DNA from 2 places in the Raoultibacter timonensis genome. Region 1 is predicted to be linked to the other one. Evidence: predicted binding sites of a transcription regulator. Region 1 holds the regulator's gene; the other holds the start of a gene.

Region 1 (15,733 bases):
AAGCTCGACGTCTGAAGGGGCGCTACGAGAAGATCGCTACTTTCAGCTTGTCGATCTTATCGCCAAGCTCCTCGAGCGTACCGTAGTATATGCAGCCAGCCTGGCAATGCTGGACGCAGGAGGGCAGCTTGCCGTCCATCTGGCGCTGCGCGCAGTGGTCGCAACGCTCGGTGGGAACGGGGACGAACTCGTACTGCCAATGGCGATCGGTTATCTGGTCGGGACCGATCTGGGTCAACTTGATGCCGAAATGCTCGGGATCCAGCCCGTGTTCCTGCTGGCATGCTATTTCGCACGTATGGCAACCGGTGCAGTAATCGTAATCGATGGCGAGATATTTTCGCATAATGTTACTCCTCGATCTTGCTGATGGCGCACAGCTGGGACTTATACGAAGCGCCGAGACCCGATTTGCCCGGGCGCATGGGGATGAGCTTGTTGATGTTCGACTCCATGACGCCAAACAGGGTGCCGTCGCCGGGATCGCGCTCGGGGAACCACCATGCATGGTCCGCCGCTACGGTGTCTTCGCGCAGGCGCACGCTGAGCTCCGCCTTCTGCTTGCATTCGCCGAACTGGTTTTCGATCTTGACCCAGTCGCCGTTCTCGATGCCGTACTTCGCGGCGGTATTGGGATGGATGAGAACCGTAGGATCGGGATGCAGGCGGCGCATCGAGGGGCTCTGGCGATGCTCGGAATGGAAGAAGCCCCAATGGCGCGCGCCGGTGGTCAGCACCAAGGGATACTTCTCCGCAAGCTCGGGAGCGGAAACCGGACTCTCCGGAGGCTCTTCGTAGGTGGGGAAGGGCGGGAACCCGAAGTACACCATCTCGCGGCTGTAGAAGTTGTAGCGGCCTGTCGACGTATTGAACCCAGGCTGCCCGTCGGGGCGCAGAAGACCCTTCTTGTGCTTCTCGTACTCGAACTCGGGGAACGCCCACGAGCGTTCCTGCAGCGTCTTGTACGTGAAGCCCGATTTCCGGAGGCAGAAGTCGTAGAACTCTTCTTCGGTCTGCCACTGCTCCATGCCTTCGCCGCGACCGAACTTCTTGCCGATCTCGTACATGATGACCTGGTCGGGCTTCACTTCGCCCAAAGGCTCGATGGCTTGGTTGATGGAGCCCAGAAGATAGGGCTGGTGGCCGTAGATGCCCATGCGCTCGGCAAAGGTTGCGGCAGGCAGCAGAACGTCTGCGCAGGCGAGCGCCGTCGGGGTGAGGAACAGGTCGACCACGACGTTGAAGTCCATGTTCTCCTGCAGCGCTTTGATGATGCGCTGCGGTGCGGCACCCATGCAGGCGAGCGCGTTGTTCTGCATCATCCACATAGCTTTGATGGGATAAGGCTCGCCCGTCTCCATCGCCACGAGCAGATCGTCGGGGCTGATGGCCTGCATCGCCTTGTTGGCGGGCCACTCGCCGCAGATCTTCTTATCCTGGTTGGGCAGATCGGCGGTGCACAACTCCCAATCGTCTCCGCCCGACCACGGTACGTTGACATCGAAGGCGAAGGGCGCATCCACCATACCGCCCGGGTTCTCGAAGTTGCCGGTGAGAGCCATGAGGTCGTAGGCGGCCATGCCGGTCACGAAGCCCTCGGACGTATGGTCCATGGCGACGCCCCACTGCAAGCAGCAGTTCTCGGCCTTGCCGATCTTGACGGCGGCTTCTTTGATGAGGTCGGCGTCGACGCCGCAGATCTCGGCGGCCCATTCGGGCGTGTAGGGCTTAAGGTGCTCGGCGAACTCGTCGTAGCCGTAGCACCAGCAGTCGCAGAATTCCTGATCCTGCAAGTTGTTCTCGATGATGTGGTTGCACAGGGCCATCGCTATCGCGGTATCGGTGCCGGGGCGCAGCTGAAGGAACACATCGGACTTGCCTGCGAGCCACGTGAGCTTCGGGTCGATGGTGATGAGCTTCGATCCGCGCTTCATGGACTCCACCACCCAGTGGCCGAGCGTGCCGTCGGAGTTGGCAACGACGGGGTTGTTGCCCCAGATGAGGATGTACTCGGGCGCTTTCCACCGCGGATCGTCGTAGCGGAGGGGGGAGTACTGAGAATAGTCGGCGATGAACAGGCCGCCCGATTTCAGCGCGGTGCTGAAACGGCGCGGCGCGTAGCAGGCGATGCCCGAGAGGAAGCCCGTTCCGTAATTCGGCGTGCCGAGGTAGCGGGCCATCAGCGGACCGTATCCGTTGATGTCGCGGCCGGTTCCCTGGGTGACCCAGATGGACTCGGCCCCGTACGTGTCGATGACCTTGCCCATTTCCTCCAGGATGATCTCGGTCGCCTCATCCCAGGTAATGCGCTTGAACGCATCTTTGCCGCGGTCTTCGCGAGCGCGTTTCATGGGGTAGAGCAAACGGTCGGGGTGGTAGAGCATCTCCTTGTAGGCAAGGCATCTCGGGCAGAGGCGTCCCTGGTTATAGGGGTTTTCGGGATCGCCCTCGATCTTCTCGAGCTTGCCATCCTTCACGTAGAGCAAGACTCCGCAGTTGTCATGGCATCCGGGACCCGAGCGGGCACTGCTTCGAATAACCTCGTATTCGCCCTCTCGCCATTTCCATTTGCGACCTTCCGGATTGTCGGCCGTTTTCGGTTCAGACATATCTCCTCCTCTTGCATTAGGCGGCGCATATCGCTAAGAGAATTATACGAGCGTCCAGAACAAGGCTTTTATAGGGATATACGATAGGGCATCGCGAAAAGAGATCACCAAGCAGACAAACGGGAAGATGGCCGCCTACAACGAAGACGGCTAGAGCCCCGAGCCTACTTTCGGGACTCAATGAGGTCGAAAAGCTCACGTTTCGAATGGATGCCCATCTTCGCGTAGATGTGCTTGAGATGGCTGCTCACGGTATCGCGGGAGATGACCAGCCTCTCCCTGATGTATCCCGAATGATGGTGCCTATCACCGAGCCTCCGTATTACACGCTGTTCCAACTTTACATAAGATGTATTATCAATAATTTGGATTCCAATGTGGGATGAAGCGTCGAACCGCCTTTTGCCACTCTTAGCCCCAAGTTGCGTTTCCGCTGTTCGACCCACCAGTCGATGGCGCAGTTCCTTGCGGGAATAACTTCGAGTAATCGCCCGTCTCAAGCGCTTCCACCATAAGCGGATATACGGATACCACATACGTTATATTCAAAACCAACGCTATGGCCGTTACCACCAGAGCCACTATGCACGCCGTACGAAGCCTTGAGGCCACGAGTCCGATCGTTCCGCCTTTTGCCCGAAGCGCCCGGATCTTCCGATATGCAAGGATTCCGCATACCAATCCGACGATGCCTAAAAACACACCGCCGATCACCATCGAAACAGGCCCGGTGATGCTTGCTGCAATCACAAGGTTCTGCGCGGACTTGAGCTCACGTCCGTCGTTGTAGTTGAATTGCTGGGGATTTGAGGGCTGCGGTGGCTGATTTTGCTCGTCTGCCATCTGTTTTCCTTTCATATGCTAAAAATAAGCCTCTGAACTGGGCTTTTACAAACGAAGCTCTGAGAGCCGTTCTAAGGCCCTATCTTGAACTCTAACGACTCCTAGCTCGTTGTTTTTTAACCTTCTTCGGGCCGAGAGGGCTTCAGAAGCCTTCGCTGCTGTTTTCCAAGCCCCCGTACTCCCTGTGCAGCGTTTTGAGGCTTTCGCCCAACTCCTCACGCTGATACTCGAGTACGGTTTCCCGAGCCTCAAGGATGGCCATGCGCTCCTTGCGACTCGAATCTCCCTTGAGGCTTAGTCTGACATAATACTGGATGCCTTCGATAGACAACCCGCTTTTCCTCAAAGCATCAACAAGATGTAACGCGGCGATATCTTGATCGGCAAACGATCTCACGTTGTTTTTGTCGCGCTGGAGCTTCGGAAAGAACCCGCACTTGTCGTAGTATCGAATAGTGAATGCAGATATGCCGGTCATTTCCGACACTTCACTGATCGAGTACCGCGGAGCGCCATCATTGCCCGAATGATTGTTTCCCAGCACATGATCGATCATGGAACCTCCGAAACCTCGAGCAGCGCTCTGCCGACAGATCAAACTTACGAGCCTCTACTGCAAACAACGTCACCCTTAGAGTAACTCTAACCATTTCTCTATGAGCTTAGAGTTACTCTAACCGTTAAGGAAATAGTACCTTAGAGCTACTCTAAGGTCAACTATGGACGTGCTTTTCAAAACTTGGAAGGACTCCCGTAGGAGCCCTTCCTTTGGTAGCGGCTGCGTATGTGGTTTATAAACTACCAGTATCGAGAAAGCGGGGATCTTCTGCAGTTGAACTGCGTTTGCCCGCTTATCCCGCAATGTCGGGGGCGTGTACGCCCACGCCTGTTATCGTCATGCCGAACCGCTGCTGCCGAATCCACCGGCTCCGCGCTCCGATGCTTCAAGCTCCTCCTGTGCGGAAAGGGTAACAAGCGGCGTTGCCATGATAACCAGCTGCGCTACCCGATCGCCTCTCTGTATCCTCAAAACGTTTTCGGGATCGAGGTTGATGGCGATGGCCTTTATCTCGCCCCGATAGCTGCTGTCAATCAGGCCCGGAGCGTTGACCAGCGAAAGCCCGTGCTTGATGGCCGATCCGCTACGAGGCAACACGAATCCGGCATAACCCTCAGGAATAGCCATCGCGATACCCGTCGGAATAAGCGCTCGCTGAAAGGGAGCAAGCTCTATATCGACAGACGATCTTAGGTCGAGTCCGGCATCGCCCGGATACGCATAGGCGGGCATCTCGAGATCCTTATCGACAAGCCGTATGGGAACTTCTATTTCCGCCACGGCCTAATCCAGCCCCTCGAGCGCGGTAGCGAATTCCTCGATGTTCTGGAAATCTTTGTACACGCTTGCAAATCGGACGTAAGCGACGTCATCGAGTTTACGGAGACGAGCGAGGACCATCTCACCGAGATCCTTCGATTTGATCTCGCTGCGCATGTCGTTACGCAGCTCCAGCTCGATATCGTCGATCAGGATCGCAATCTGCTCGGAGGAAATGGGTCTCTTGGCGCAAGCGATGAGAACGCCCCTGAACAGCTTTTCGCGATTGTAGGCTTCGGAAGATCCGTCGGATTTAACGATAACGAGGGGATTGTCGCCAAGGCGCTCGTAGGTGGTGAACCGACGCCCGCAATCGAGGCATTCCCTTCTTCGCCGTATCGACGCGCCGTCTTCCGAGGGGCGCGAGTCTACGACTTTCGATTCAGCATAACCACATGAAGGACAGCGCATCTTACTCCTTTGTTGGTATTTCGATCACTTTACCATACTACATATTGTGGAACAACGAGCATTCCACACTTGCGGCAAATTCTCAAAACGTTTTCCATCACGAAACAACGAGAACGGTATCTCCCCTTGCGACCCTCCCCTCTTCCCCGCAATCCGGTTCTCTGAAGTTCCATGATATCTCGCTCAGGGCGGAGAGGAACCGCTCGTCATGGGATACGAGGATGAGGGCGCAGGGGCATTGCGCAAGAACATCTTGCAGCGCTTCGATAGAGGGGAGATCAAGATGATTGGTCGGCTCGTCCATAACGATGAGATGCGGACGCTCGAGCAGCCCCATGGCCAGCATCACCTTCCTGAGCTCGCCGGGGCTCAGTTCGTCTCCGGATAGTATCCTCTCGGGCGGGGAGTTGAGTCGCGCAACGATCGAGAGCACCTCCCCGGTTTGCGACGACTGCATGCTCTTCAGTTTCTCCAAAACCTTCCTTCCATCCGCGGAATCAACCTCTTGAGGAATATAGACGAGGTGGTCGTCAAGATCGGGGATCGAAGCAAGGAGCACAGAGAGGAATGTGGATTTCCCTGCTCCGTTGCGTCCGCGGAGCGCAATGCGATCGGTCGGGCCGACGAATACCTCGGGATAATGAAGCACCCTCGCATCTCCCATATTGATCGATCCTCGTTCGATATGGGCCACGTAGCGCCTTTTCGAGGGTTCCGCATGTATATCGAGCGGCTTCTCGTAGATCTTTTTGGTCCGGATTCCATCGAGGCGCTCTCGGGTTCTCTCGATCTTCTTATCCATTTGGGCGGCCAACAGACCGGTTTTTCCGTCTTGTCCCGAATATACGGCCAGGCGAAGCTTTTCGCGGCCGTCGCTATCGTGTTTATCGAGGTTACGACCCGATCGGCGGGCAGCGCTTTGGCTTGCCACCGCTTTTCGCCGATTCATCTCGCTTCGGGTTCGGGAAAGCTGGTCGCGCACCTGCTTTCGCTCGGTTCGAGCGCTTTGCTCTCGCAGGTCGAGCTGGGCTTTGGCTTCGGTGTAAGAGCCTGGGATCATCGTCGCCCGTCCAGCGTCAATAAACAGGCACTGCGAAACCAATTCGTCGAGGAAGCGCCTGTCGTGCGAAACGAGCAAACCGACGCCACGATGTGCCTTCAACGCACCGAGCAGGACTTCCCGCGTCTGGCTATCGAGATGGTTCGTCGGCTCGTCGAGCGACACAACCGCCGGATTAAGGGAAAGCGCACAGGCAACCTGTATGCGTTTGCGCTCGCCATGCGAAAGGGTGCCGTAACGCCACAGCCAATCGTCTTCGAGTTCGAGCGAAGCGCGGAGGCGAACCGCCTCGGCTGAGTAGTCGGATGCGAAATCGTAGAGGTTTTCGGGCTCCAAGGCGGTCTCTTGAGCGCAATACACCCCTGAAGCCGCAGGTCTGATCGTACCCCCGTCGGGCCGAAGATGTCCGCAAAGGAGTTTTAGGAGCGTGCTTTTCCCGGCTCCGTTGTTTCCCACGATACCGGTCCACCCCTCGGCAAACGTCGCCGAAAGCCCTTCGAGCGCAGGTACAGGGGAATCATCGTAGGTATATGACACATTGTGCAAGGTAATGAACATGGCGACCTCCATTGAACGAAGGCGCAACGCGAATGAAATGCAATGGAAATCTGGGACATGGCTGATACGATAACGATTGCGCACCCGGTTGCGACAAAAGAATACTGTCTGCTTAGGGGATGCCCGAAGGCAATCGTTATTTGCGCATGTCCTTCTCCTTGATGACGGGTACAACGCCCATGGCGTATGATCATTCGAAGTGTAACACATCATACAAAAATCGAAAAGCACGCTTTCCGCTCGGAGGCGCGCGGGCGGCCTTCGAATAGCAACGCTCGCCCGATACGTGCCGCCCACCATCAGCACGGCGAAGCAAGCTCCCCTCGAAACGAAATGCGCCCCGGCGAACCGGGGCGCTACGCAGCTCTTCTCACAGAACGCAGCTTCTGCGGAAGATAGGATGGTTAACCGTTATATCCCAAGGAAGATGGTGGCAAAAGCAGCTGCAGCGAGCACAACGCCAGCGGAAACGGACTGCCAGGGAGCAATGCGCCCGAATGCCTTGCCGCGGGCGGTTCCCGTTCGGAGCTCGCTGACAAGTTCAAGATCGGAGACTCTTCCGTGCAGATGCCGGCTCGCCGCATGGCGCGGCCTTCCGGTTTTGCCGGATGCAGGGAATTCGATGATAGCAGCATGGGCTTGGTTTTGGGAGGCATCGACCTTGAGGGCGGATGTTCCGACCACGGTATAGCGCGCTTCGAAATTCTTCATAAATGTGCCTCCTTGCTCTTGCCTAGAACCTTTGTTCGTGTATACTATATGGCGAACAAAAGTTCATGTCAAGATATTTTTCAAACATTTGTTCGAAGTTTTGAAAGGAAGCCACATGGCAGAAAAAGTCACGAAACGCCAGCAGGCAGTACTCGACTGCATCGAGGACTGCATTCGCGAGAAGGGATACGGCCCCACCGTGCGTGAAGTGTGTCAGAGCCTTGGCCTCTCCTCCCCTTCAACGGTTCACGTCCATCTCAAAGCGCTCGAAGACAAAGGGCTCATCAAGCGAGATCCGCTCAAGTCCCGCTCGATCGCCCTCACCTACCAGCTTGAAGACCACTCGGGATCGGGCATCGACGATCTTATACAGCCCACCTTCGGCAACCTGGTCAACCTTCCTCTGGTCGGCGATGTCGCAGCCGGTTCTCCCATCCTCGCAGAGGAGAACATCACCGACACCATCACCCTCCCAACCGAAATCGTCGGCGATGCCGCAGCGTTCCTGCTTTCCGTCCGCGGCGATTCCATGATCGAGGCCGGCATCAACAGCGGCGATTACGTGGTAGTGAAAGAGCAACCCACCGCCGATAACGGCGATATCGTAGTAGCCATCATGGACGACGGCGCTACGGTCAAGCGCTTCTACAAAGAATCGAATCACATACGCCTGCAACCGGAAAACTCGTCGATGGATCCCATCATCACAACCGATTGCTCCATAGCCGGTAAAGTCGTCGCCGTATTCAGGCGCCTTTAAATACGTTTTCCGCCCAACGGCAGTCGGCCCCGATCGCAATCGTCGATCGGGGCCGATTCTTTTCCGGAAGCTACGAGGCTACGCGTCGATGGGCGATTGCACCTCGACGCGGAACGCCTCGAACATCGAAGCGTATGCGGGGCCTATCTGCATATCGATGCGCGTACCGTCCTCGCCGTGTTCCTCGAGAACGATCAAGGCACGTTCGTGGGCGATCGAGACAAGATCGCCTCTGCTGTAGGGAACCAGCACGCTGATAAGCTCGTCGTGAGCTGAGGCCACCGCTGCAATTCTCTTCACCAGAGCGTCTATGCCGGCTCCACTGAGCGCCGAGACGAGTATCGCATCGGGATGCCTGTTCGACAGCGCCTCCTTTTCGACCTCGCCGAGAAGATCGATCTTGTTGAACACCTCGACGCGCTTGATGTCGTGCGCTCCGATCTGCCCGAGCACCTCTTCGACCGACTGAATCTGCGCCTCCCGTTCGTCTGAAGAAGCGTCGATGACATGAAGGATCAAATCAGCGCCCACGATCTCGTCGAGCGTCGATTTGAATGCCTCGACCAGCGTATGCGGAAGCTTCTGAATGAATCCGACGGTATCGGTAAGGGTTATCTCGCGCCCCTCGGGAAGCACGAATTTCCTCGTCGTCGAATCGAGCGTGGCAAACAGCTTATCGTAGCTGAGCACGCCCGCATCGGTGAGCGCATTGAGGAGGCTCGATTTGCCGGCGTTGGTGTAGCCCGCAAGGGATACCTTGAACATGCCGCTTTTGTACCGCCCCTCGCGCTGAAGCGCGCGCACTTCGTTCAGCTGCTTCAGCTCGCGTTTGATCGAGGTTATGCGTTTGCGCACCATCCTGCGGTCGACCTCGAGCTGGCTTTCGCCCTCGCCGAACCTCGATCCGACGCCGCCGCCCATGCGGTTCGAGGCAAGGTGGGCCCACATGCCCCGAAGACGCGGAAGAAGGTATTGGTTCTGAGCAAGCCTCACCTGCAAACGCCCCTCTTTGCTCGTCGCATGCAGCGCGAATATATCGAGGATCAGCGCCGTTCGATCGATTACCTTGACCTCCTTCGGAACGACCCTCTCAAGGTTCGTTTGCTGCGATGGGGTAAGCTCGTCATCGAATATCACGATATCGGCGCTATGGGCGCGGCAGAGGTCGGCAACTTCCTCGGCCTTTCCCGAGCCGACGAACGTACGCGGATTCGGCGCATCGAGCTTTTGCGACGTTACCGCAACCACGTCGGCGCCGGCGGTGTTGGCGAGCCTCTCGAGTTCTGCAAGGCTTTCGGAAACGGGCCACGTCGTATCGCCGCGATCGACCCCCACGAGCACGGCGCGCTCGCGTACCTCTTCTATAGTGAAATGCTTGGATTGGGTCATGGTCTATGGCCTTTCGTAAGGTTCAGATGGCGTGTATATGAATGAGAGCGCTTACCGCAACCTTATCGTGGCCATGTACGTACCCCGTCCTTTCCCGAACGAACATCGGTCTCAGATACTAGCACGGGTGCCGCACGGCAGGCAACACCCGCGTTTGCATTTCGTTACGCTTCCCTTCGCGGAGTCACGTCATTCGGGCATGCGCCGCCTGCTCCTGCTCCATGCGGCTATCGCAGCCGCTAGGCTGCCGAGTGTCGCAACCGCGATACCGACAGCGGCGAGCGCATCACCCGTCTTCGCCAGCCCAGCTGCGGAGTCTTTCAAACTCGCAGAGCCGCTCGGCTGGTTGGAGCCGACGAGCTGCCCAGGGGTCCCGGGATCGGTCGACTCGCCGGGATCGGTTGGCTCCGTCGGGTCAACGGGATCGACCGGATCGGGGTTTTTCACCCATATAGCATACAGTGTCACATCGGTATCCCCCATGTCGATAGACACCGGCACCGGCTCGCCGCCGTCCGCCTTGAAAGACCAACCTCCGAACGTGTACCCTTCTCGCACGAGCGTATGCTCCGCTTTCACTGCGGCGACATCGCCAGGCAGGTACTTTCGATTATCGACCGGCACCGCACCGCCCGTCGCCCCATTTCCGTCGTAGAGCACCATCGCGGCTCTCCGATAGCTGATGTCGTAGTTGTTGTACCCGTATTCGAAGACAGCATCGGCTGCGCGGAACGGGAGGCCTGACGCGTCGTAGCTCTCGGGACGTTCGGAGAAGCTTCGCGTATGAATCCTCTCGTCATGCAAGGCAATATCGCCAGGGTTGCCGAGCAGCACCGATTCCAGTTCTCGCGAAGCGGTATTGCCGGAGAACACCGTGGTATCCTCGATTTGCCCTTCGGTATCGACGGTTAAGTGCCCAAGGTTTTCGTACGGCGTCCAAACACCGCCGCCCGAATCCCCTGCCGCGTTGTCCGTAATGCTCGATGACGAGACAAACATCTCGGTAGCGTTCTGATCGTCATCCATGGCGCCGAACGCGAATGCTCCGCCGTTTCTTCCCGCCGTATTGCCGCTCATGACCACCTGCTGCACAAGCCCTGTCTGCCATCCGCCCTCAAGACACAGAGCCCCTCCGTCGAGCGCGGCTGCATTGCCGGCAAACTCCATGGGTCCCGATCCCGAACCGGCGGCGTGCAGCGAGAGGTTGTTTACGTTCTTCCCGAGATACACCGCACCGCCCGAACCGGCTCGGGCGGCATTTTCGCTGAACCGCACACTCGTCGCGGCAAACGACGACCATGCGCCTTCGGCTTCCCCGCTTCTCGCGGCGTACACCGCTCCCCCGGATCCTCCGGCCTCGTTCTTCTCAAACGACGATTCTGCCACGCTCGTGTCAAGCGAAGTGCTCGAATCGCCTCCCGCCGCACTTCCTGACGCATACAGCGCTCCGCCGTCTTCATGCGAGACGTTGGCGCGGGCATCGATGCGCTCGAAACGGTTTTCGATCTGGGATCCCTCAAGATAGATTCCTCCCCCGAATCCATTGCGTGCGCGGTTTTCGGAAAGGCTTCTCCGGCTGGGATCCCCGGTTTCGGGATCCCAGCCTCCATGCATCGACAAAGAGGCGTACGACGCCTTCGCGTAGATGCCGCCGCCGCTCTCCTCGGCTACGTTTCCATCAATATCCACACCTTCGACCTGGCCGTATGATTGCTGGCCTGAAACGGCGTACACGCCGCCTCCGTTTCCGTAGGCATGATTATCCGAAACCGCGTTTTTCTGCTGAGTGCTCGATTCGCTGAATCCGTACGTTGCGTACCCCTCGTTCGAAGCGAGGTACACGCCCCCGCCATCGCCTCTAGCAACCTCGCTTCCTGCTGTATTGCCCTCAAGAGCTGCACCGTTTCCGTAAAACGAAGACGATTGCACAGATGCCAGGTATACGCCTCCGCCCGATGCACCCGCAATGTTTCGAGAAATGCTCATGCTCGAAGCCTCGCTTCCAGCCGCTGCATGCAGCGTGGCGCTGCTGGTTGCAGCTCCGTAGATGCCGCCCCCGCTGCCTCGGGCAACGTTATCGTCTATCAACGCACCTTGCATTTGCATCGCCAACATATGGTAATCACCGCTGTCGGGGTTCTCGGAATACACGCCACCCCCGTTGCCTCCCGATCTGTTGTTCGATACGGAGCTATTCGCAACGAACGAACCGGACCCATCGAGTGCGGCGCTGGGGTAGATGAAGCTCGAGTGGGCGTTTACCGCAATGCCGCCACCGTTGCCGGCGGCGGCATTCCCGTTCACGGCAGTACCGCTAAGCACGAGGGTCGCAGAAGCCGATTGGCCTACGGCGATGCCGCCTCCTTCCGATTCGCTCGTGTTGGTCTCGATGATTCCGTAGTAGCTTTCAAACGACACGTCCTCTGCGGAAGACACGTGGATGCCGCCTCCGCTTCCCTGCGCATGGTTTGCATAGATGCGCGGTTCGAGAACGGGAGGCTCGAAGCTATGCGTCGGCCCCAAAGCGATCGAAACGTACTGTCCCGCGAAGGCCAAACCGCCGCCTTGCCCCCCTGCGGCGGCGTTGTCGCGAACCGAGCCGGTAGCCATCGTGGTGCTGGCTGTACCCGATTCTCCCGCGCCTTCAACGTACACCCCGCCCCCGGAGCCCTTAGCGGTGTTGTTGTATATATCGGTTGCACGAGAGTTTGTATCGGAATCGTCGATGAGCATGTCGGCATTGTCTCCGTAGAGGTAGATCGCGCCGCCGTTACCCTGTCCGCTCAATCCCGACGCTTCGTTCCCGAACACGTTCGCATGGGCAAGCGTAAGCGAAGCCTCAAAATCTACGTCTTTCGAGACGAGCGCGATCGCGCCGCCGTTTTCATGCGCGACATTTCCCCGCAACGTCGAGGATACGATTTCCAGATAGCGCTCTGCGTACACTGCCCCACCGTTTCGATTCGCCGTATTTCCCTCAAGAGCGGAATCGTACACCTCGATCGCCGGCTGTCCGGCTCCCGATGCATACACCGCCCCACCATCGCCTGCAGTGTTGCCTGAAACGCTCGAGGAACCAAGGTGCATCCACGCTTCCGTTCCGAGGAATACGGCACCTCCGCGCTCCGCCGCTGCGTTACCCACAATCGAGGTATCGTGTACGTACAGTGCGGTATCGATCGCATGCAGTGCGGCTCCGTCGATAGCTGTGCAGTTCTTTATCGTGAGGCTCGGGCTCTCGAAACCCGGGGGAACCGTTGCATCGGAAGTCGAATTGAGATAAAACGACGAAGTTCCCTGCTCGAGTTCTATCCCGCCGCCATTGCCGTTGCCGTCGAGCACTATATTCCTGAAATAGAGGGCCCTATCCTCGCTTTGCGGCTCGATTACCACGTGGCGGGCGGCGGGCGAAGCGGTTAGCACGACGGGTGCATCGGCGAAGATAGCCAGATAGCCGGACGAGAGCGCGGGAACGGCGACGGGGCCGACAAGCTCGAAAGAGCCTTTGATCTCGATCGGCAGGTTCTGCCTCGTTCCGTCGGCTATTTCGTCGATCAGATTCTGAAGCGTTTCCTGGTTGTCGGCTTCGTAGGACTCCTCGGCAGCATCGCCTGCCAGCATGTTCGCCTCTGCAGAGCCTTCGCCCGATTCGCTTGCCGGCTCGCTGCCTTCAATCGGGAGTCGGTCCGCTTGAGCGAATCCCGTGCCGCATTCGATGTCTTTTTGGGAGCCGCCGTCGGAAAGCTCATCTGCTGAATCGGGCCCGGCCATTGCCTCGTCGGCCCCAGCTTGTCCGGTATCCGCCGCGGGAGAGGCCTCTGCCGTCGATGCAGATCCGCCCGCAAACCCGCTTTCAGACGCGACCGTCGCACCTCCCGCATTTGGGTCAGGGGAACGGGCGGGTTCTTCCGCCATCGCGCTGTACGGGACGCCGACCGTCGTTGCCACAACAACCGATACGATTGCACGAGCCGCACTGCGCCGTTTGTCTCTCAGCCAGTCCATACAAGTCTCCTTTATACCGAAAACTTCCACGCGCGACCAAGATCGAACGTGCATGCAGATTGCCATATACACCTATATAGAATAACTTACGTAATTAAGTAAGGTATTATAATTTGGTAGTATGACACATCCGCTTATCGAGATAAAGAAGTATTTGCTACTTATGTAGATACATTTACGAGAGATCCGCGATGCCCTTTATACGCCTCACCGCTTCGAGAAGCCTCTCGTCAGGCGTGGTGAGGGAAATGCGGATGTACCCCTCGCCGTCAGGGCCGTAGCCGCTGCCTGGCGTAACGATTACGTGTGCCCGTTCGAGCAGTTCCGTGGCAAACGATTCCGACGTATAGCCGTGCGGCACTTTCGCCCACACGTATATCGTGGCCCGAGGCTTCTCGCACTCCACGCCGATTGCGCGAAGCGCGTCGACGATGAGATCGCGACGGCGCTCGTAGATGGCGCACATGTCGTCGATGCACTGCTGCGATCCGGTGAGAGCAACGATCGCGGCATCCTGGATTGCCGTGAACTGCCCTGAATCGAGGTTGTTCTTCACTGTTCCGAGCGCAGCTATCGCCTTGGCGTTTCCCGCCGCGAACGCGATGCGCCACCCGGTCATGTTGTACGCCTTCGATAGGCTGAAGAACTCGATGCAGCATTCTCTCGCACGAGGTCGTTCGAGAATCGAAGGTGCGCGGTACCCGTCGAAGCCGATCTCGCTGTACGCGTTATCGTGGGCGAGCAGCAAATCGTGCTCGAGGCAGAACGCGATTGCGCGGTCGAAGTACTCCCCCGTCGCAACGGCACCTGTGGGATTATTCGGGTACCCCAGAAACATGATCTTTGCCTTGGCCAGCACGTCTTCGGGCACGCTGTCGAAATCGGCGAGAAACCCGTCCCCCTCGCGCATGGGCATGAAATACGTCTGCGCGCTCATGAGCGTGGCACCGCCCGAATACACCGGATAGCCGATCGAGGGGGCGAGCACGTAATCGCCGGGATCGACGAATGCCGTATGGAGGTGCGCGATGCCTTCCTTGCTGCCGATGAGGGCGAGCACCTCGGTTTTCGGATCGACCTCAACGCCGAAACGGCACCTCATCCAATCGGCGCAGGCCGTTCGGTACGCAAGCGACCCCTCGTAGTCGGGATACCGGTGGTTTTCCGGTTTGCGCACGGCATCGACCATGGCATCGACGATATGATCGGGCGTCGGCAGATCGGGATCGCCGATGCCGAGCGAAATCACGTCGACTCCCTGCTCGACGAGCGCATCGCGCTTCTTGTCTATCTGGGCGAACAGGTACGGGGCCAAATGATCCAAGCATTCTGCAGTTCTCACATACGTTCCTTTCATCGCAACCTCATCGCGCAACCGCATCGGGATCCGCGCAAGCCAATCGTACAAACGCGCACAAGCGAATCGCTACAGGGGCAGGCGAACATGCCCGGAAAAGCTTTCCGCAGCAGGCCCCCTCATGGATACGTGCCCGTCATCGCCCCACGAGACCGTGAGCACACCGCCGGGCAAGTGCACCTCGTTGCTGCACCCCGAGCGCCCCGACAAGCATGCTGCGACACCCGTCGCGCATGCACCCGTTCCGCAGGCGAGCGTTTCCCCGCATCCCCGCTCATACACCCGCATGGCGATTCCCCCGCTTTGCACGACGGCGAACTCGATGTTCGCCTTTTCGGGAAAGACCGGATGGTTTTCGAAGAACGCACCGACCCGATCGAGGTCGAGCGTGTCGAGGCTCTTTGCGAGGGGATCGGCGAACAACTCGTCCGGCAGGGCGCGCATATCGTCCAAGAAGCAGACGGCATGGGGGTTTCCCATCGATACGCAGGTAAACGAAAACGGACCCCAAGGCGAATCCACGGAAGCGTCGAGGACGAACGCTTCGCCGTAGGGAGATACGGCGTTCGCGGCGAGCGTCGTGGGCACCTCGTCGGGCGCAAGGCGCGGCGTGCCCATGTCGACGGTAGCCGAGACGAGCTTGCCGTCCTCG
Region 2 (15,733 bases), 270 kb from region 1:
CTCGATACGTCTCCTTTGCCCATGCAGACGCAAGACACCGTCCTCATGGTTGCAGTCATCATGCTCGTGCTCGTGGGCACCTTCATTCTGCTCTCCGAAAAGGAGCTCGCCTCAAGATGGGGCATCCGCCTGCTCGACACGGGTGATCTGGCCGAAGAGAGCCGTCGCACCGAGCTCGTCGCCGCGCGCTGCGACGAGATAGCGCGCCGCTATCGCCTCTCGCCGCGCGAGGACGAGATCCTGCGGCTGCTCGCACGGGGAACGTCGAACCAGGCCATCGAGCGCGAGCTGGTCATCGCGAGCGGCACCCTCAAGGCCCACATCCAGCACATCTACGCCAAGCTCGACGTACACAGCAAGAAAGAGCTCGCCGCGCTGTTCGAGGATGCGGGCGAGGAAGGAGAGGGCCGCTAGGCAGCAGCGAGCCCCTCCCGCCTTCGAACCGCAAGCCGCAGCCCACTACCACGGCCCCTGTCGAAGCTCCGCTGCACGAATGGACTCAGAAAACCGATGCAGTGAACGCTTCGAGCGCTCGGGGGTTTCCGAAATGCAGGATTTTGCTCGTTGTGTTGCGGCCGAAAGGCGCAGAGGAACGCTCTTGTCTTTCAACCGCTCAATAACACCTGGTCACAAGCTTGCCCAAAAAACCAGCTGCGAGCGTGGACGTGATTTGCAGACCATCCGACCGCTTTCGTAGGCGCAACCGCAACACTTCGGTAAAAAACCCGCGAACGGGCTCTGTGTGCTCTTTCGAGCGCAACGGTTCGCCCGAGAACAAAGAGAAAATCCCGAAACGGCAGCCGAACCGGACTCGTATAACGTTCATTCACCGCTACGGGTTATACTTGCATCGTGCATTCAGCATGCACCCGCAGGCCGAAACCTCAGAAGGGCAGGATATGGACTACCGAATTGCCGAAGTAACCGCGAACAAGAAGAAGTATCTCGATCTGCTGCTGCTCGCCGACGAGCAGGAAGACATGATCGATCGGTACCTCGACGACGGCTCTCTCTTCGTCCTCGACGACGAGGGCGTCAAATGCGTTGCGGTGGTCGTTGCGTTGAACGCGGAGGAATGCGAGCTGAAGAACATCGCCACCTATCCCGAGCACCAGAACAAGGGCTACGGCAAGGCTATGGTCGATTACCTGTCCGGTCGGTACCTGGGCGAGTTCGAAACCATGTACGTCGGCACAGGCGACGTGCCGAAGATCCTGAGGTTCTACGAGCGATGCGGCTTTCGCATATCGCACAGGGACGAGAACTTCTTCATCGACAACTACGACCACCCGATGTTCGAGGACGGCGTCCAGTTGCGAGACATGGTCTACCTGCGCAAAGACGTCTAACCGCCCGCCCGAACCGAGCGAGCCCTCACCCGCACCCGCCCGCAAACGATGGCGACCGCAGGCATCCTGCATCCGTGCGCTTGGGCGTCAGAACCAGCGGAGCTTCTTCAGCACGAACAGGAGCGTCAGAGCGACGAGCGTCGTGCAGCCGGCCACCACGGCGAAGCCCCACGGGTAGTCCGCAAGGGGTATGCCCAAGAGGTTCATGCCGAAGAACCCCGCCACCGCCGTGGGTATGCACAGCACAAGCGTTACCGTAGCCACCACCTGCATCGTGCGGTTCAGATCGTGTTCCATGAGCAGGCTGAAGTGGTTGATCGTGGAATCGAGGATCTCGGAGTATATCCGCGTCGTCTCGAGCGCCTGGCGGTTCTCTATCAGCACGTCGTCGAAGCGGCCGCGGTCGTCTTCAGTGGGAAAGGGCGACCGACGCAGGTACTTCTCGAAGATCGCATCGTTGGTGACGAGCGATGTCTTGAAGTACACGAGTGAGGAATCGAGCACGTAGAGATCCTCAAGCGCCTTGCGCGAAGGGCGCTTCGTCGTGGACGTGAGCTCGGCGCGCCGTCGGTTGATGATGCGCAGCGCCATGAAGTAGGCCGAGGACGAGGCCATGAGGATGTCGGCCGCAAACGCATGCACGTCTTCGGTCGGAGAGAGCTCCTTCGACGCCTTGAGCTGGTCGATGAGCGGTATCTTGTACACCGAACAGATGGTCACCACGTTCTGTGGCGTCTCGAACAGCGCGATCGGGATGGTCTTGTAGCTGCGCTCGTTGGACGAGCGGTCGCGCACCGGCGTGTCGAGGATAAACATGGTGTAGCCGTGGTCGTCCTCGATGCGCGAGACCTCTTCGAGGTCCAACGCGGCGAGAGCGTCCTCCTCTGCGAAGCCGAACCCGGCGCGCACATGGGAGAGCTCATCGGAAGTCGGCTCGAACACGGCTATCCAGCAGCCGGGCTCCTCCTTGTCGATCTTTTTGAGCGAACAGTGCTCATCGGTGCGGAAGTACTCGATCATGCGCCTACACCTCGCAACAGGCGGGCGGATACGTCGACGGTTGTCACGAAGCACACTCCTTTGCATACGATAGCCCGGCACATCGGCGCGGCGAGCCATGCGTTCGGCGAAGCGCGCAGCGCCTCCGATATTCGATTATAGTCCATTCTTACGTTTTTCAGGCGCGGCGTCGACCAAATGACGGGCACGCCGTCCGCTCGATGCGAAACCTACGAGGTCACACCCGAAGCGGACCCCCGCTTGAGCAGGGAATGCTCATGATAACGCGCGCGCCGACGATGCGCCCCGCCTCGTCTGTCCTGTTGGAAAGCTCGACCGTCCCGCCGTGCGCATGCGTTGCCTCGGATGCGGCAGAGAGCCCGATGCCGTAGTGCGCAACGGACGCGGCGGCGCTCCGCGACGAATCGCCGCGGAAAAACCGCTCGCACCCCCGTTCGAGCGCTTCCGCGGAAAAGCCCGGTCCGTCATCGTCTACCGCCACCGCGAAGGAGGTGCCGCCTTCGTCGAATCCGAAAGAGAGCTCGATGCGCCCGCGTGCGTGATCGAGCGCGTTTGCGACGACGTTCATGACGGCCCGCCTGAGCGCCTCCCGATCCGCTTCGATGCAGGCCCCTGCAAGCCGGCCGCACACGATACCGAGTTCGATGTTCGCCGTTCGCGCAAGCGCCGCCGCCTCCGCCTTGAGCTCATCGGCAAAAGAGTCGAGCGGAACGGGCGCTTTGGTGCAGGCCGCAGCCTCGCCGTGTGACGCCTCGATGAGCAGGCGCACGTATTCGTCGAGCCGCTCCGCCGCCGCAGCGATGTCGCGGGCCGCAGCGGTAACGTCCTCGAGTTCTCCCGACGCAGAAGCGCTTTCGGAACCGGCTAACCCGCAGGCTTCCTCCGCCACGTAGTCGGCGTTCGCGCGCACCACGGTAAGGGGCGTCTTGAGGTCGTGGGCAAGCGCGGCCACCTGGTTGCGCTGCGCCTGCTCGGCCCGCCAGCGGGCTTCGAGCGATTCCTTGAGCGAAGAGCGCATGCGTTCCATCGCTTCGAGCACCTCGTTCACCTGCCGCACGTTGCTCGAGTCCACCGTGAAATCCAGATCCTCCTGCGCGATACGCTCCGCCGCGCCCGTGAGCGGTGCCATCTTGCGTGCTATGACGCGGCTCGCACGGTGCGAGATGAGCAGAATGGAGGCGATGCTTCCCGCGCAGGCGACGACGAGCATGATGTTCTGCGGGTTGGGAAGCACGTCGCGAAGCTCGCGGGAGGTGAACTGCGGCATGAACTCACTCGCAAGCAGGCATGTCGATCCATCGGGAAGCCCGAACACCGTGTAGGTCATGCCGTTTTTCCCGATTACCGCCGCCTGTTCGCTCGCGGTCCCCCCGTCGCCAAGATGCTCGCGGGCGATGCTCAGCGCGGATTCCAGGTCCTCGTCGGGCATGTCGCCGTCGAGCACAGCGCCCGCATCGTCTATGCGCAGATAGCGGTAGGCGGTCGGAACCGCATCGGGGTCGAACTCGGGCGCGGAGCGCAGAGCCTCGACCGTCTCGTCGACGTGCCCCGCCCCGTAGCTTGCCGGATACACGGCGCCCGCGTTGATCGCCATCGAGATGGCCATGAACGACACCATCCACACAGCGGCGACGGCAACGATGACGTAGATGAAGTAGCGCACGATAACGAGCGAAAGCGGAATGCCCCGCCCGGAAAGCCTCACAGCTGCCACTTGTACCCCACTCCCCACACGGTTGCGATGGGATCGACGCCCGCGCTGGCGAGCTTCTTGCGTGCGCGGCTCACATGCATGGAGATGGCGGCATCGTCCGCATCGCTGTCCCAACCCAACGCCGATACGCGAATCTGCTCGCGCGAGAGCACCTGCCCGCGGCGACGTGCCAGAAGCTCGCAGATCTCGTACTCGGTGGGCGTGAGGGGAACGAGTGCGTCGCCCACAAAGACCTCCTTGGTGCCGAGGTTCACACGCACGTTTCCGAGGGTCAGGGCGTTCGCGTGCTCGCGCTGCTCGCGCCTTACATGAGCGGCGACCTTCGCGCGCAGCTCGGCTGCGCCGAAGGGCTTGCGCACGTAGTCATCGGCTCCCAAGCCATAGCCCACGACGGCGTCTTCCTCGGCAACCTTGGCGGTGAGAAAGACGATAGGGCCGTCGAAGCACGGGCGGATCCGCCTCACCAGGTCGAACCCGTCGAGCTCGGGCATCATCACGTCGCAGAGAACAAGGTCGAAGCGCGCAAGATCCATGGAAAGCGCTTCCGCTGGCTCCGTAACGCATACGATCTCGTGCCCGTCTCGCCTGAGCACACGCTCAAGCGCGGCAAGTATCGCCTGCTCGTCGTCTATAGCCAGTATGCGCGCCATCGCTTGCGCACCTCCCTGTCCGTCGTGTTCTCGCCATGATACCTGATATTGTCCGCAGTTCGACAGCGAACCCTATCCGCCAGCCCCGCCCGCCACGCAGGTTTTCCGCTCGGCCTTCACGGCCTTCCAAGCCGGGCCGCATGCCCTACAGGGCATCCTTGGCGCCCTCGGGCACCTCGGCCTCGTCGACGGCACGGTAATGGACGCCCGAAGAGCCCTTGGCATCGATCTCGAGATAGCCCTCGCCCGTCGCCTTGTTTCCGAAGGATATGATCGTAAGCTCGCGGCGGTCGCCTCCCTCGGTAGCTGCATCGATTCTGTACACGTAGTTGGTGCCCGCGCCCGTCGCATCGCTGTAGCTGTCCGTATAGGAATCGGGCTGCGGCACCGGCGCCCACATCGTCGTCTCGGGACCGGGCATAAGCCGGTCGAGGACCGATTGCGCCGCCGCGCCCCAACCGCCGGAGCAGCCCGGAAGCGCCAGAGCCAATGCGACAACCGCAGCCGCAAGCGCGAGGAGCAGAGCGGCAAAGCGGTGCGTCCGCCTTTCAGAGCTAGACATAGGTTTTCCCTTCTTCGAACCGTTCGAACCATGCGAGAAGCGCCGCTACCGCAACGAGCGTGAGGGCCGCGCACAGAAGCGACGCGTCTGTCGCGGCGGCGGATACCTGCGAAGCGGCTTGCGCGGATCCGAGCGCTTCGGCTATGGCCCCCTCCACGGCAAGCGAACCCAAACGCGCGGGCAGGGCGAACGGCTCGAGGCCGAGCAGCCCCGAAGTCACCGCCGTGAGCTCGCCGGTCATGAGGCCGTGGGCAAGGCCGCCCATTGAGAAGAACGCGAGGATGAGACCCGCCGCCCCCACTCCGATGGTGACGTTGCGCCCGAAGCGAAGCGAGAGCGCCAGCATGAGCGCGTACAGAGGCGCGCTGCCGAGAGCGAGGCCGCCGACCGAGAGCGCAAGCGTGCCTGCTCCCAGTGCGAGCCTGCCTGCCCCGGCGAGGATGCCGGCGAAGATGCCGACGGCGAGCGCGAGGGCGAGAAGCCCCATGAGCCAGAGCGCCGAGCCCTTGGCCGCAACGGCGATGCGCCGCGAGGGAACGGCCGTGAGGTTGGAAAGCCCGCCTGCGCGCCGCTCCTCTTCCACCGAAAGGCCGCAGACGATGCCCGCCATGAGGGGCATCATGGCACCGAGCAGCTGCACGTAGGCGTCCGCTCCCATCGAGGGATCCCACGGTGCGACGGCGAAGTACGCTCCACAGGCAAGACCGCCTGCAAGGGCGCACACGCCGTGCGCAGGCGCGAGCGGCGAGCGCAGAAGGCGCATGAACTCGCAGCGCAGAGCTCGCAGAAACGTCATACGGGGCATCATAGCTCCTCCGACCTCTTGAGCCATGCGGCGCCCGCGACCGAGAGCGCCGCGAACACGGCTGCGGCCACTGCAAGCCCCGCCACGGTGAGCGAGCCCGATGCAGCGAGCGCCCCGCCGAGCACCGTGTCGGCCGCAAGCGGCTCGCCGCTCGGCAGCACCGGCAGAAACGCCGTGGGTATCACCATGGTGGCCGAAGGCGGAAAGAGCTGCGGGACCGGTATCGCAGACCAGGCGAACCCGCCCACGAGCTGCACCGCCAGAGGCACGAAGATGCCCGCGAGCATGCCCGCGCGGGCCGTAAGGAACAACCCGACCGGAATCATCCACGCGCTCGTTACCACTACGGCGAGCGCCGCCGAGAGCATCGTAAGCGCGCCTGCGAACAACATGTCTGGGGCAGGCCCTCCCGCACCGAAGACCGCCGTAACCAGGTAGATCGCGAAGACGACGAGGTTGGACAGAAGCGAGAGGCCGAGGCAGTACAGGACTTTCGCCCACCACGAAGTGCGAAGCGACGTTCCCACCCCGAGGATCGAGCGGTTTTTGAGCCGCGCGTCTGCGTTCGCCACACACGCCGTCACAAGCGCGATCGTCACAGGCATGAGCAGGGCGTACCAGTAGTTCCATGGCGAGAACGAGAGCATGCCGCCAAAGCCCGTCATCGCGCCCAAAAGCGCGAACGGCAGCGCCATGACGATGGCCAGGCGCACGGGAGCCGCATGGTGGAACTTGAGCGCCTCGGCTCGCAGCGCCGAGATGAGCGTCGTTTGAAGATGCGCTTCCATCATGCAGCCCCTCCCTTCCGGCACACGTCCATGAAGAGCTTTTCGAGATCCTCGCCCGGACGGAGCACGTCCTCGTAGGAAAGGCGTCCTTGCGTGATGATGCCGATGCGATCGGCCATCTGCTGCACCTCGGTGAGGATGTGGCTCGACACGAGCACCGTGATGCCGTGCGTCGGAAACGATCGGATCAGGTCGCGCAGCTCTTCGATGCCGATGGGGTCGAGCCCGTTGGTGGGTTCGTCCAGGATGAGGAGGCGCGGATGAGCGAGGAGCGCGAGCGCGATGCCCAACCGCTGCTTCATGCCCATCGAGAAGCGTCCGGCGCGCTTCTTGCCGGTGTTTTCGAGGTCGACCGTGCGGAGCACCTCGTCGATGCGCTCCTTCGGCAGGCCCAAGAGCGTGGCGCGCACGCAGAGGTTCTCGCGGGCGGTGAGGTTCGGATAGATCGGCGCCTCCTCGATGAGCGAACCGATGGCGTAGAGGTCGTCGCGCTGCCACGGGTGCCCGTCGAAGATCATCTGGCCTTCCGTGGGGCGCAGCATCCCGCAGATCATCTTGAGCGTGGTCGATTTACCCGCGCCGTTGGGGCCTAAAAGCCCGTACACCTCGCCGTTGCCTATATGCAGGCTCACATCCGCCACAGCCGTCTGGGCGTTGTCGCCGCGGCCGAAGCGCTTGGTGAGCCCCCGCGTTTCGAGCATGCAATCCATGCCGTCTCCCTTCGTTTGAGTCCGCCTCGCAGCGGACGTCGTTCTCGGTTACTGGTACCAGCATGAGGGCCAAGTCTAACGAAGCTGTAACGGAGGCACGGAAATGCGAAGGATTCGTCGGAATCGCGGGCGCCTTTTCGCCGCCGAACGCACCGAGGAACGCTGTTTTGGGCATACCATCGGACCGGAACGCAACCACCTAGGAGAGATCCGAGTGCAAACCAGCCTGGACGAAAAGCCGAAAAACGACTGGCGCGAGGTCTGCAGAGCTCTCGCTGTCTGCGCAGCCTACCTCCTGTTCACGACCTTCGCCTTCGCGCTCTACAAGTCGAAATCGCTCTTTGTCCCCATCTTCATCCACGCGATCATGGACTACCTGGGCGTCATTGCGCAAACGAATGGCTTTCCGCGCAAACGCGAGCGCGGCCGCGATTCGTCTTTTCCGATACCGCTAGGGCCCCTGAGCCGAGAAGGCCCCATGATAGAATGCGTATGCACTCCTCGAAGCACCCAACCAACGAAGCACCGGGCGCACCCGGCTTAGCACGAAGACGAAACAAGGAACAGGCGGTTTTCTCATGCACCTCGACGAAAGCGATATCCAGAAGTACTGCAAGAACAAGCCGCACGTTGTCCTAACCGTTGCGACGCACGAAAAAGGCGTCGACGATATCAGGAGCTTCGGGAGCGGCGGCGTGCCCGTCGCGCCCGAGAGCCGCTCCTACGAAGTGGGCTCCATCTCGAAGGTGTTCCTCGCGACCCTGCTTGCGAAATGCCTGGAAGAAGGCCTCTTGCGCCTCGACGACACCGTCGATCGTCACATCGATCTGCCCGCCGGGCTTTCCTACCCGACCATTCTGCAGCTCGCCACCCATACGTCGGGCTATGCTGATCCCGACCTCTTCGACTCCAAACTCGATGCCCTTTCCTATGTCTTCTCTTCGGGCAAAAAACAGAGCAACCCCTTCGACGGCTTTACGTCGGACTGGCTTATCGACTCGATACTCGAGGCTTCCCGCAAACCGCGAAAGGAAGGGAAGTTTCAGTACTCGAACTTCGGGTATTCGGTGCTGGGGCACGCGCTCGGCCAAGCGATGGGCAAAAGGTATTTCGACTGCATCACCACCTACATCAAAGAAGACCTTGGACTGGCAGCGACCTCGTGCAACTCGAATGAGCTTTGCATGGTTCACGGCTTCAAGAAAGAGGCCGACCTGGGAAACTGGACATGGTCCGACGATTCGGCCTACGCTCCCGCCGGATGCATCTGCTCGAACGCATCCGACATGCTCGCGTTTGCCAAAATGAACCTTTACGGCGAGAGAAGCCACCTCGCCTACAGCCACCAGAAGCGAGTTTCCGACAAGCATCTCGACGTGGGCCTCGGCTGGATGATCGAAAAAGATGACGATACCGTTTGGCACAACGGAAGAACGGGTTCGTTCCATGCTTTTCTGGCGTTCAGCAAAAAGAGAGAACGGGCCGTTGTGCTGCTCTCGAATTGCATCAAGTACCTGGCTTGGCCTGAGGACGGGATCGCTCTTTCGCTCATCAAGAGCGAATAGGCAGACAGCGAGATCGTCTTCCGTTCGAAGCTCCTTCGATAAACGCACAGAGCGTGGTGTCCCTCGGCATAGCAGCTCGTTGCGAGTGCGGCCGTTTTCAGCACCAGGGTTCATCGTATCCGCCGTCCCCGGTAGGTAACCTCCAATCTTTCTCTGCATTCTTTGGGTGAAAATGCACTGAATGACATGCTAGAATAGAGAAAGGTAACATACGATATTAGGTTACACATGAAAACGAAGCCTTTGGGAAATCCGCTTATGCCGATTGCATTCATGCTCGCAGTTTGCACGGTGCTTCTCATCCCCATACCGCATACGCCGCGCAAGCCTCTCAAGACGGTGTCGTCTTAGAGCTCACCACCGACAAAGCACAGTACAGTGCCGGTGACACCATCGAGGGGCGCGCCATCGTCACCAACACCAATTCTTTCGCGATCGAAGATGTGACGCTTGATGCTATCCTTCCCGCCGGTCTCGATTCTTCTCTCAGCGGCCAAAGCCTAGACGCGGCAAGCCTCGCTTCGGGGGAGTCGCTTACGCTGGACTTCACGGCACGCGTTCCCGCCGATACCAAGCCTGCTGACCTCGGTAACAACACAACACCCGGTCAATCGAGCGGCCTCGCTAAGACCTACGACGAAGCCGTGGCCGGTGCTTTGCTGGTCTTTGCCGTGCTCGTAGCATCCATCCTCGTGCTCGCGTATTCACGCAAGAAGATCAAAGGGAGGCACGGTCTGTTCACGCTTGCCCTTCTGCTTGCCTTCGCCTTACCGATTTCGGTAAGTGTGCCATCACCTGAGGCTTTTGCAGGCGAATCGAGCCTGTCGGCCAAAGAAAACATCACGGTCAAAGGCGAAGCCTACGAGCTAGAAGCACAAGCGAGCTATACGATGCCGCTTCAAACCAAGGACTTCAGCTTCTCGAAGATTAAGGCTTCGCAGCCCTACAATCCTTTAGCGGAAGCGGAGTTTGCCTTGACCCTCGAAGACGGCAGCGTACGCACTGCCACATCCGGCTCCGGCGGCACGGTGAGCTTTACCGATATACCTTTCGGAACCCATAGCCTGGTTGAGACCAAAGCACCTGCCGGCTATCACCTCGGGACTTCCACCTACACGATTACGGTCTCTGCGCGCGGCGTGAACATCGATGGCCAGCCCATAGAACAGGCTACCATCGGAAACATGCCTCTGCTCAAGAGCGACGAACCCACGATAGACGCTACGCCAGCTGGCAGTTCCACCATCTCCGGAGACGGCGTACCCTATGCAACGGTCTACGTCTTGTTGCCCGATAGGCCTTATTACTGCGATCCAGTGCAAGTTGATGGTTCAGGAAAATGGACTGTTCATGTAGCAGGGAACCCGCTGCAAAACGATGAACCCATCACAGCATATCAAGTCGAAAAAGACAAAAACCCTAGTGACGCAGTCGTTCAATCAGTCGGTTAGATGAACTGGGAGCTCGCGGGGCTGCAATACTCTTGATGGGAACGGACACCCTTTTGGGTACCTGAATTCGTCGACGATGCTCTTACGGGAAGCACAGGGCTCTTGCCTCAGCATCTCTTGTCGGGCAAAAGGTGCTGAGATAGAGAATATCGGACTAAAAAAACCCTTTTCTCGATGCTTTATCTTTCTTCGTTCCACTCCCTATCCGATAGCGAAACTCCCAAGCTCCGTCCTGCCGTCCACATCGTAGACAGTCAGGGGCGGAATTCCATGCATAGCCTTATCCGTCTGCGCCCAGACGGTATCCTCTGGACTCTCCGGGGGCGACCCGAAAAAATCTTCCTTCTTCACGTAGCCGACGGCTCCGTTCGTGGCCTCGACGCGGATGAGATCCGGGTACATGCCGACGAAATCCTCGTACGATCCCCAAGCCCCTTCGGGGACGTCATCAAGCCCCCCGTACGTCTCGCCGTAGTCGTTGACGGGATAGTCGACGTTGAGCCCTGCGGCATTGACGGCAGAAACCCCATCCGAAAACACAGGCTCCTCGGAAACAGGATTTGCCTCGATCGACGACTCCCGCTGCGACGGCGCGCAGGATTGGAGAACAGCCATGCAGACCATGCTAGCCGCCAACATCAAGAAAAGGTATCCTAGAACCCTTTTCCCGAAAATCCGTCTCAGGCTGATTGTCTCGACACGCATAAGCACCACCCCTTTCATTGAGAAGCCATGGCTCCCTACTCGCCCGAAAACCGCTCCATGAAAAAGAACGACTATCCTACACGGCCGCTTCGGTCAAGGGCGCGGTACCACAACACGGGATAAAGTTGGTTTAGATGAGGTACCGCCTGAAGCTGATCAGCTCCGGCCGGCGATCGGAAGATTCTTCTTCGGTCGACATAGGCACCGCCTCCAGGATAAGAAAAGTCGGCGATCCGATAAAACTTTATTGGTGTGATTATAATTCATTTTTCCTACATTAACAACACGGGTGGCCGCAGGAGGCCGGCTCCCTCTTCGGAGACGAACCTCGGGGTGCGGGCGCTCGGGAAGCCGTCGAAGTGTTCGCGCCGCCCTCATCGACATCCCGCTCGCGTGGATGCACCCGTCGATGTTGTCAAGCTCCCGTACGTCTCCGGGTTCCACGGCGAACGCGACTTTACGCTCAAACCAACCCCAACCCTAACCCAGCCCCGACTCTCGCCCCGCAATCTCCACGGTTTGTTCGCTTGCGCTCCCCGTTCAATGATGCGAACATCTGTACTTTATTGAAGAAGTTACCGGTTGCGTGGGGCAGCCGACATCGAAACGGGGCGAGCTATGGACGAGAGAATCATCATGCACGTCGACATGAACACCTTCTACGCGTCGGTCGAGCAGGCCGAGCACCCGGAGCTTCGGGGCAAACCCGTCGTGGTGGCGGGCAAAGAGGAGCTGCGCCACGGCATCGTGCTCACCAAGAGCCAGGAGGCGAAGGCCTACGGCATCAAGACGGCCGAGGCGCTCTGGGAGGCGCGGGCGAAGTGCCCCGGCCTCGTCGTGCTGCCGCCAGACTACCCGCTTTACAAGAAGTACTCCGCCCTGGCGCGCGACATCTACTACCAGTACACCGACCTCGTCGAACCGTTCGGCCTCGACGAGAACTGGCTCGACCTCACGGGCTCTATCCATCTGCACGGCGGGCAGCCGCGCGTTGTGGCCGAGGAAATCAGCGAGCGCATCCGCGCCGAGCTCGGCGTGACCGTGTCCATCGGCATCTCGTGGAACAAGATCTTCGCGAAGCTCGGCAGCGATTTCGAAAAGCCCGATGCCATCACCGAGATCACGCGCGAGAACTACCAGGACATCGTCTGGAACTCCCCTGTCGGCGAGCTGCTCTACGTGGGGCACGCCACCGAGCGGAAACTCGCCGCCTACAACGTGAGAACCATTGGGGATCTGGCCCACGCCTCGGACGCCTATCTGAAGCGGCGCTTCGGCACGATCGGACTGATGCTGCGCACCTTCGCACGCGGCGAGGACGCGACGCCGGTGAAGGCCTACGACCCCGCGCGCAAGGACGTCGAGCGTACGGTGAAGAGCTACGGCAACGGGCTCACCGCCCCGCACGACATATTCACCGCAAGCGATGCCAAGGCCCTCATCTACCTGCTCTCCGAATCGGTGGCGCAGCGCCTGCGCGAAGACGGCATGCGCGCCCGCACCATCGCGATCGGCGTGCGCGACGGCGAGGACCTCACGAGCTACACGCGCCAGACCAAGCTGCCGTACGCGACGGCCGCCACGCGCGACGTGGCGCGGACGGCTTGGACGCTCGTGCTCGCAAACGAGCGGTTCGACGGCACGCGGCCCATCCGCGGGCTCCACGTGCGCGCGACCGACCTCGTAGCCGCAAGCGAGCCCGAGCAGCTCTCGCTCTTCGAGAGCAAACGCGACATCGCCCTGCGCCTCGATTTCACGATCGACGAGTTGAGGCGGCGGTTCGGCAACCTCTGCATCCAGCGCGGCGCCGAGCTTGTCGACGAGGCGCTCCTCGGCGTGGACATCAAGGGCGAGAACACGGTCCACCCGGTCGGATACCTGCATTCGTGAGGCATGCGCCATGAAGGGAATCGAAAGCAGGAAGAAGCGCTACGTGGAGGTCGTGGCGCTTCACCGCGAAGACGGGTCGGTGCGGCCGCTCTCGATCGTCTGGGAAGACGGCCGCCGGTTCAAGGTGGATCGGATCCTCGACACGCGCCGCGCCGCATCGCTCAAAGTGGGCGGCACCGGCGTGCGCTTCCTCGTGCGCATCCGGGACAGGGATACGTTTCTCTTCTACGAGAACCCCCGCTGGTTCGTGGAGGAGAAGGTGCGCACAGGAGAAGCCCGTTGACGCGAAAACTCGCTTCAGCATAAGAGGCTGGCACTCTTTTCCACCTGATGATCGGCAAGATGCTTGACGCGAAATATGTTTTTCACCTCGGTGTACTGATTCTGCGTACCAATATTGTGAAGGCCTTGCGAAAGAACCTGCGTTTGACTCGACGGGCTTGCATGTGACGCTGGAAGGGGTCTCGATTGCCGCGAATCGTTCAGTTGCTCCCAGCATTGAGCAAACAGTTCAATCGAGTGAACCTCGCGTTAAACGCGCATTTGTTGTCCTCATTCATGCAAGCTCGTAATCTCTTCTCGTCATGAAGGACGATCACAAATGGAGGGGTACTATGAAACTCAACCAAAACAGTATTTCGAGGCGCGGATTTCTGCAGGGCGCAGCAGTGGCCTCCCTTGCCATGGGAGCCGGACTTTACGGGTGCTCATCTGCGAACGGGTCGGGAGAAGACGACTCCGCACCCGCTCAGGCAGCTCCGTCGGTTTGGGACATCGAGGAGCTCGGCGAACCCGCGGAGACCCTTACCGCCGACGTGTGCGTTGTGGGCGGTGGCGGTACCGGCATGGCTGCCAGCATTCAGGCGAAGCAGCTCGGACTGGATGTTCTCCTGATTGAAAAGCATAGCCAGCTTGGCGGAAGCTTTTCCGGAACGGAAGGCATGTTCGCCATCGGCACCCAGTGGCAGAAGGATGCCGGAATCGAACTAAACAAGGACGACCTCCTCGTGAAGGCCGTTGAGTTCCATCATTATGTGGCCAGCCAGGAGCTCTACAAAGCCTTCTTCGACAAGAGCGCCTCGAACATTGAGTGGTGCGAAAGCCTCGGCATCAAGTTTGCCGAAGTCCGCGCCATGGGCGCCTCTGATCCCTGCTGGCATGTGTACGAAGGTGCGCCGGCTCCCGGTGCCCAGTTCGTCGAGAACATGATCAAGGCGGTCGAGAAGCACGAGATAAGAACCGAGTTCGAACTTTCCGGCAAGAAGCTGCTGACGAATGAAGACGGATCCGTCGCCGGCCTGCTGGCCGCGCGAGCCGATGGAACGGTCGTGCAGATCGACTGCCCAGCAGTTATCGTCGGCACCGGCGGTTTCTCGAACAACATGGGCCTTGTCGAGGAGCTAGGCAACAACCCCGACCTCGTCGCGGCGATGCTCGACAACGGACGCACAGGCGACGGCATCAAGATGGTCAAGGCCGCCGGAGGTGCCATGGTGTCTTCGCCCGGCACCCTCATGACGGGTGGACCCAGCGTCATCGGAACGTCCTTCGGCGTCTCCGAGGCGTTCGCCTGCGGTGTCCAGCCTGCCATCTGGCTTAACGAAAGGGCTCAGCGCTACGTACGCGAAGACATGTTCGAGCGCAACTTCTCCTACGCCGGCCAGTCCAGCGCCCAGCAAAAGCGTGTGCTCTCATTCGTCAACCAAGCTCTCGTCGACAGGTTCGAGAGCGGCGAAGGCGCTCTTGTTGGCGTGGGCACGCACATCCTCAAAGGCACTCAGATGCCCAACCTCTCAAGGGAGCTGGAGTCGCTTATCGAGATGGGTATTGTGGCTAAGGGTGACACCGTCGAGGACTTGGCGGCTCAGTTCGACCTTGACGGTAACGCGCTTCGTGCAACGCTCGATCGTTACAACGAGATGTGCGCAAATGGCAGGGACGAGGATATGTTCAAGCCCGCCGAGTTCATGATCGCCATGGAGGAGGGTCCATACTACCTGATGGATTGCTATGTCTCCTACCTGACTACCGTCGGCGGTGTCAAGGTGAACCCCAACGCTGAGGTCCTTCGCGATGACAGCAGCGTCATCCCCGGCCTGTATGCAGGCGGCTGCGATGCGGGCGGACTCTACGGCGACACCTACAATGTGTACGTCGCTCCCGGTTCCCAGGCGGCATGGTGCATCTATACGGGCAGGGTCGCAGCTGAGCAGGCGGCAGCATATATCGCCTAAGGGTGGTGCATGGCTTCCCTTTGAAAGCTCCCGAACCGAGGAAGGACTCAGCACGGGAGCTTGCGACCACGAAAAGTCAATGAGAAAACTGAGGTCCAGCGTGCGTCTAAGATGCTCGCTGGACCTCAGAGCCTTTGATCATATATACTGCTCAGCTGCAGGATGCGGTTCGACCCTATCTATGGAAGGTGTGCTATGCACCGCTACTTGTTCTCAGAGCGTCTGTCCTACTTCATGGCGGTCTACAGAATCGGTAACTATGCCGATGCGGCGCGATCCATCCCCATAAG

The links. The regulator LexA, encoded in region 1, represses DNA repair genes until DNA is damaged. The targets are predictions, from matches to a motif close to CNAACANNTGTTNG.
Region 2: MWL89_RS07190 (DNA polymerase Y family protein) is a predicted target of LexA. The motif match lies at 11,869-11,882, and genes of this name have one in related genera.

Annotation. Positions count from the first base shown of each region.
Region 1 covers NZ_AP025564.1:2,053,652-2,069,384, forward strand. Annotated here, with positions in the region: gene MWL89_RS08405 (4Fe-4S binding protein) at 23-346, opposite strand; gene MWL89_RS08410 (molybdopterin-containing oxidoreductase family protein) at 351-2,609, opposite strand; gene MWL89_RS16320 (helix-turn-helix transcriptional regulator) at 2,774-3,055, opposite strand; gene MWL89_RS08415 (hypothetical protein) at 3,021-3,452, opposite strand; gene MWL89_RS08420 (MerR family transcriptional regulator) at 3,595-4,008, opposite strand; gene dut (dUTP diphosphatase) at 4,348-4,791, opposite strand; gene nrdR (transcriptional regulator NrdR) at 4,795-5,241, opposite strand; gene MWL89_RS08435 (ATP-binding cassette domain-containing protein) at 5,339-6,859, opposite strand; gene MWL89_RS08440 (hypothetical protein) at 7,271-7,570, opposite strand; gene lexA (transcriptional repressor LexA) at 7,686-8,330, shown strand; gene hflX (GTPase HflX) at 8,409-9,719, opposite strand; gene MWL89_RS08455 (InlB B-repeat-containing protein) at 9,909-13,724, opposite strand; gene MWL89_RS08460 (LL-diaminopimelate aminotransferase) at 13,900-15,066, opposite strand; gene dapF (diaminopimelate epimerase) at 15,151-15,733, opposite strand, start outside.
Region 2 covers NZ_AP025564.1:1,785,981-1,801,713, reverse strand. Annotated here, with positions in the region: gene MWL89_RS07250 (response regulator transcription factor) at 1-414, shown strand, start outside; gene MWL89_RS07245 (GNAT family N-acetyltransferase) at 900-1,349, shown strand; gene MWL89_RS07240 (magnesium transporter CorA family protein) at 1,437-2,369, opposite strand; gene MWL89_RS07235 (sensor histidine kinase) at 2,587-4,083, opposite strand; gene MWL89_RS07230 (response regulator transcription factor) at 4,071-4,733, opposite strand; gene MWL89_RS07225 (hypothetical protein) at 4,879-5,295, opposite strand; gene MWL89_RS07220 (ABC transporter permease) at 5,288-6,091, opposite strand; gene MWL89_RS07215 (lantibiotic immunity ABC transporter MutE/EpiE family permease subunit) at 6,100-6,891, opposite strand; gene MWL89_RS07210 (lantibiotic protection ABC transporter ATP-binding protein) at 6,888-7,598, opposite strand; gene MWL89_RS07205 (serine hydrolase domain-containing protein) at 8,177-9,163, shown strand; gene MWL89_RS07200 (prealbumin-like fold domain-containing protein) at 9,448-10,614, shown strand; gene MWL89_RS07195 (hypothetical protein) at 10,816-11,337, opposite strand; gene MWL89_RS07190 (DNA polymerase Y family protein) at 11,938-13,209, shown strand; gene MWL89_RS07185 (hypothetical protein) at 13,220-13,492, shown strand; gene MWL89_RS07180 (FAD-dependent oxidoreductase) at 13,824-15,443, shown strand; gene MWL89_RS07175 (LysR family transcriptional regulator) at 15,639-15,733, shown strand, end outside.